2 linked regions of the Myxococcus guangdongensis genome follow. The protein of the gene in region 2 interacts with the protein of the main gene of each other region in a pairwise test. Links are inferred from orthologs where the notes say so. Each region holds a gene or a part of one and is shown on either strand. Other genes may lie near its edges.

What was found. The genes of interacting proteins can lie anywhere in the genome.
Region 1: the proteins of acpP (region 2) and LXT21_RS14525 interact in binary tests that used the Escherichia coli proteins (3 or more experiments, as listed by UniProt). The link is inferred for Myxococcus guangdongensis from one-to-one orthologs.

The regions. Positions count from the first base shown.
Region 1 is NZ_JAJVKW010000004.1:280,888-284,019, reverse strand. It holds LXT21_RS14525 (1-acyl-sn-glycerol-3-phosphate acyltransferase), read left to right. Parts: upstream 1-356; coding sequence 357-2,909; downstream 2,910-3,132. Other genes in the region: LXT21_RS14520 (DUF6265 family protein), read left to right, coding at 2,984-3,132; argS (arginine--tRNA ligase), read left to right, coding at 1-342. UniProt on the Escherichia coli protein: Catalyzes the transfer of an acyl group from acyl-ACP to glycerol-3-phosphate (G3P) to form lysophosphatidic acid (LPA). This enzyme can utilize either acyl-CoA or acyl-ACP as the fatty acyl donor.
Region 2 is NZ_JAJVKW010000001.1:70,710-73,366, forward strand. It holds acpP (acyl carrier protein), read right to left. Parts: upstream 1,622-2,657; coding sequence 1,379-1,621; downstream 1-1,378. Other genes in the region: rpiB (ribose 5-phosphate isomerase B), read right to left, coding at 1-18; fabF (beta-ketoacyl-ACP synthase II), read right to left, coding at 38-1,294; fabG (3-oxoacyl-[acyl-carrier-protein] reductase), read right to left, coding at 1,726-2,472; fabD (ACP S-malonyltransferase), read right to left, coding at 2,477-2,657. UniProt on the Escherichia coli protein: Carrier of the growing fatty acid chain in fatty acid biosynthesis.

The DNA.
Region 1 (3,132 bases), on a different replicon or contig from region 2:
AACGTGCTGCGCAAGGGCGGCGGCGCTCCGGCCACCTACGACGCCAGCCTGCTGACGCTCCCCGAGGAGCAGGCCCTGGTGCGCGAAATCATGCGCCTGCCCGAAGTCGTGCGCGACGCGGCCGAGCAGTACGAGCCCAGCCTCGTGGCCCGCCTGCTGCTCGACGTGGCCGCCGCCTTGAGCCGCTACTACACGCTCGGCAACCAGGAGCGCGACAAGCGCATCAACGTCGAAGGGAATGACGCGCTGCGTTCCGCGCGACTCGCCCTGGCGAACGCGGCGCGGGTTACGCTCGCGTCGGGTCTGACCTTGTTGGGCATTCCGACACCCGAGAACATGTAGCCCCGGGGGCTGCCTTGGAAACCGCGCTGTCGCAGTCTGCGAATCAGGGAGAGTCCTTGCTGAAGGCGGAGTTCGGCCCGATGGGTCGGGCGCTGGGCACTCGTTATCTGGAGAGCGTCCACTTCCCACCCGAGGCCGAGGACGAGCTGCGCAACCTGCACGCCAAGGGGTTCGTGGTGCACGTCATGCGCTCCACGGCGTGGGTGAACTTCCTCTACCTCACCTGGGCCATGGTGCGCCGGAGCCTGCCGCCCGTGCGGGCGGTGTCCAACCTGCGCCCGTGGTTCACCAAGCCGTGGCGCCAGACGAAGCAGGGCGGCGCCTTCCTGGAGCGCTTCGAGTACGCGCGCCAGCAGGGAGGCAGCGGTCTGGTCTTCCTGCGGCGCACGGCGCTGCTGCACGCGTCCGGGAAGGAGACCCACGAGGACCCCTTCCCCGCCCTGGTGGAGCTGGCGCGCACGTCGGACCGGCCCGTGTACCTGGTGCCCGAGCTGTTCGTCTGGGAGAAGCGCAGCGCGCGCCTCAAGCCCAACTGGGTGGACGTGGTGTTCGGCAGCCCCGAGGCGCCGGGCTTCCTGCACTCGATGCTGGCCTTCTTCCGCAACTACAAGCGCGCGCAGTTCCGCGTGGGAGAGCCCATCGACCTGCGCGCCTTCGCCGAGCAGAACCCGCAGGACTCGGTGGAGGTGCTCGCGCGCAAGGTGCGCAGCACGCTGCACGTGCACCTGGCCCGGGAGACGCGCGCGGTGTTCGGCCCGCCGGCGAAGCCGCCCGTGCGCATCATCGACGAGACGCTGAGAGACAGGCAGCTGCGCAAGGTGGTGGACGAACAGGCCGCGCAGTCCGGCCGCAAGCAGGAGAGCGTGCTGCGCGAGGCCCGCCGCAACCTGGAGGCCATCGCCGCCAAGCCCAGCCCCACGACGCTGGCCTTCGTGGCGCCCCTGCTCGACTGGGTGTTCAACCGCATCTACGACGGCATGCACGTGGACGAGGCGGGCCTGCACCGCGCGCTCAAGTCCGCCACCCGCGCGCCCATCGTCCTGTGCCCCAGTCACAAGAGCCACATGGACTACCTGGTGATGAGCTGGGTGCTGTGGAACCGCGGCTACGCGGTGCCGCTGGTGGCCGCGGGCGCCAACCTGTCCTTCTGGCCCCTGGGCAGCATCTTCCGCCGCTGCGGCGCGTTCTTCCTGCGCCGCTCGTTCAAGGGCGACAAGGTCTACGCCGCGTCCTTCAAGGCCTACGTGCGCAAGCTGGTGCACGACGGCATCCACCAGGAGTTCTTCCCCGAGGGCGGCCGCTCGCGCACGGGCAAGCTGCTCTCCCCCAAGCTGGGCATGTTCACCTGGCAGGTGGAGTCGGTGCTCGAGGGCGCGCGCAACGACCTGCTCTTCGTCCCCGTGGCCATCGACTACGAGAAGGTCGTCGAGTCGGGCAGCTACTCGAAGGAGCTGGCGGGCGGGGAGAAGAAGCCCGAGGACCTCAAGGCGCTGCTCAGCACGCCCAAGGTGCTCGCGGCGCGCTACGGCCGCATCCACCTGGGGTTCGACGAGCCGATTTCGCTCGTGGAGTTCATGAAGGAGCGCGGACTCGACCCCGACCAGCCGGTGACGGACGAGCAGAAGAAGGGCCTGGTGCGCGCGCTCGGCAACCGCGTGATGTACGGCATCAGCAAGGTGTCCACCGTGACGCCGCACGCGCTGGTGAGCACGTCGCTGCTCGCGCACCGCCGCCGGGGCCTGACGCAGCGGGAGCTGGCGGACCGCATCAGCATCCTGCGCCGCATCGCCCAGGAGGACGGCGCGCCGCAGTCTCGCGAGCTGGGCAACGCCCCCAGCAACCCCGAGACGATGGGCCCCATCCAGGACGCGATGCGGACGTTCATCGGCGACGAGATGGTGCGCACCCAGGAGGCCAAGGGTGACGTCATCTACCAGGTGGAGGACGACCGCCGCGCGGAGATGTCCTTCTACAAGAACACGCTGATGAACCTGGTGGCCGCGCGCAGCCTCGTGGCCAACGCGATGCTGGCCGCGGGCACGTCCGCCTCGTACGACGACGTGAAGGCGCGCGCGCTGTTCCTCTCGCGCCTGTTCAAGCTCGAGTTCATCTACCGGGTGAACACCACCTTCGACACCATCTTCGCGGAGACGGTGGAGCGGCTGGTGCGCATGGGCCTCGTCATGCACGAGGGCGACACGCTGAGCGTCGCGCCCGAGCCCCATGCCCAGCCGGAGCTGGAGTTCCTGGCGGACCTGCTGCGCGACTACCTGGAGGCGTACCTGCTGGCCGCGATGACGCTCAACGACGTGGCCACGGGCGTCGCCGAGGACCGCAAGGCCTTCCTCCGGATGGCCCTGGAGACGGGCCGCGCCGAGTACCACGCCGGCCGCATCACCGCCGCCGAGTCCCTGGCCAAGGTGACGCTGGAGAACGCGGTGACGTACCTGCAGGACCAGAAGCTCCTCGTCGAGGAGGACAAGAAGTTGAAGGTCGGTCCCCAGGCGACGGACGCGGACGCGCGCAAGCAGCTCGTCGAGAGCATCCGCGAGTACCTGCAGCGCTGACGTGTGGACTTCCGGGCCGCGCCGCCTCATCGAGGACGGTGCGGCCCGTCAGCGGGGCATGGGAGGATGGGTGGATGACTGCTCGCCCTGCCCTGCTTGCCCTCGTCCTCGGTGCCTCCCCGCTTCTCGGCTGTGGCTCCACGCCGAACACCCGCGAGCCGGCCTCGCGCGAGTGCGGGGCCTCCATCCACGACGTGGCCTGGCTGTCGGGCAGTTGGCGTCA
Region 2 (2,657 bases):
AGCGAGAATGACTTTCACGCGGGTCTCCTCGCTCCCGTTACTGGAAGCGCTTGAACAGCAGCACCGCGTTGGTGCCGCCGAAACCGAACGAGTTGCTCATCACCGCGTCCACCCGGAGCTCGCGCGCCTGGTTGGGCACGTAGTCCAGGTCGCACTCGGGGTCGGGCGTCGTCTGGTTGATGGTGGGAGGCAGGATGTTGCGCGACAAGGCCAGCGCGCTCACCACGCCCTCATAGCCGCCCGCCGCGCCGAGCATGTGGCCCGTCATGGACTTGGTCGACGACACCGCCACCTTGCGGGCGTGGTCGCCGAACACCGCCTTGATGGCCTTGGTCTCGTTCGCGTCGTTGAAGGGCGTGGAGGTGCCGTGCGCGTTGATGTAGCCCACGTCCTCGGGGTTCATCCCCGCCGACTGGAGCGCCAGCCGCATGCAGCGCGCCGCGCCCTCGCCTTCCGGCGCCGGCTGCGTCACGTGGTACGCGTCCGAGTTGGCGCCGTAGCCCACCAGCTCCGCGAGGATCTTGGCGCCGCGCTTCTTGGCGGCCTCCATCTCCTCGAGCACCAGCATGCCCGCGCCCTCGCCCATGACGAACCCGTCCCGGTCCTTGTCGAACGGGCGGCTGGCCGCCGTCGGGTCGTCATTGCGCGTGGACAGCGCCTTCATCACCGAGAAGCCGCCCAGCCCCAACGGGGTGATGGCCGCCTCGGCGCCTCCGGCGATGGCCGCGTCCGTCTCGCCCAGCTTGATGGACTTCCAGGCCTCGCCGATGGCGTGGGCGCTGGTGGCGCAGGCGGACACCGGAGCCCAGTTGGGCCCCTTGCAGTTGTAGCGCATGGAGATGAGGCCCGGCGCCATGTTGACGATCATCTGGATGATGAAGAAGGGCGACAGCCGGTCGAACCCCTTCTCCAGGCCCTTGCGGTGCTGCTCCTCCAAGGAGGAGATGCCGCCGATGCCCGAGCCCACGATGACGCCCACCCGCTCCGGCACATAGCCGTGCGGCACGTCCGGGCCCACCGGCAGCCCAGACTCCTCCACCGCCATCGCCGCGGCGGCCATGGCGTACTGCGCGTAGAGGTCCATGCGGCGCACCTCGCGCCTGTCGATGAACTTCTCCGGCTCGAAGTCCCTCACCTCGCCGGCGATTCGCGTGTCGATCTTCTTGGGGTCGAAGCGGGTGACGAGGGAAATGCCTGAAGTGCCAGCAAGCAGCGCCTGCCAGTTCTTCTCGGTTCCTGTGCCCAGTGCCGAGATGAGCCCGGTACCGGTGATGACGACTCGACGGTGTGACACGGTCCTCTCCGGTGGCGCCTGAGACGCCGGGGACGCCGCGCTTCAACGCGGCGTCACCCCGCCCCCCGGCACACAGTGTGCTGTCTACTTCTTGTGGTCGGTGACGTACTTGATGGCGTCGCCAACGGTCTTGATGTTCTCGGCCTCCTCGTCGGGGATTTCGACCTCGAACTCCTCCTCCATCGCCATCACGAGCTCCACGATGTCGAGGCTGTCGGCGCCAAGGTCCTCGATGAAGGACGACTCGGGCTTGATCTCGTCCTCTCCCACGCCGAGCTGGTCGGCGATGATGTTCTTGACCTTGGCCTCAATAGGTGACGTCGACATAATGCTGAACCCTCCAGGAACCAGATGTAGGCCCGGAAGGCTTCCCGAGCCCTGTCGAAAGCCGGCGCGGTATATCCCACGCCCGCTGGCAATCCAACCTTGGGTTACATGTACATGCCGCCGTTGACCTTGAGGACCTCGCCGGTGATGTAGGAGGAAGCGTCACCCGAGAGGAAGAGGACGGCCTGGGCCACCTCCTCCGGGTTGCCCAGCCTCCCCAGCGGGATGCCCTCCACCATCTTCTGGCGCAGCTCGTCGTTCAGATGGGCCGTCATGTCCGTGCTGATGAACCCGGGGGATACGGCGTTGACCCGGATGCCCCGGCTGGAAAGCTCCTTGGCCACCGTCTTCGTCAGGCCCACGAGGCCCGCCTTGGCCGCCGAGTAGGCCGACTGGCCGGGGTTGCCCATGTCGCCCACGACGGAGGTGACGTTCACGATGGCACCCGAGCGCTGCTTCATCATGGGCCGGCTGGCGGCCCGGATGAGGGCGAAGGGGCCGCGCAGGTTGGCGTCGATCTGCTTGTCCCAGTCGTCGTCCTTCACCCGCATGACCAGGCCGTCCACGGCCATGCCCGCGTTGTTGACGAGCACGTCCAGCCGGCCGTGGCTCTTGACGATGCCCTCGATGGCGGCCGCGCACGCGGCGGTGTCCGACACATCGAAGCGCAGCGACTCCGCCTTGGCGCCGGCGGCGGTGAGCAGACCCACCGTCTCCTGGGCCGCGGCCTCGTTGCCCGCGTAGCTGATGATGACCGTGGAGGCGCCCGCCTTCGCGAACGCCACCGCGCACGCCCGGCCAATGCCGCGCGAGCCACCCGTCACCAACACCACCTTGTCCTTGAAGCTCATGCGCTCACCCCAGCGCCGCGAGCACCTTCTCCAGGCTCGCGGCGTCCTCGACGTTGAAGGTTTCGATGTCCTTGGTGATGCGCTTGACCAGGCCGCACAGCACCTTGCCCGGCCCCAGCTCCACCACGCGCGTGACGCCCTCGGCCTTGAGCGCCTCCACGCATTCAATCCAGCGCACCGGCGCG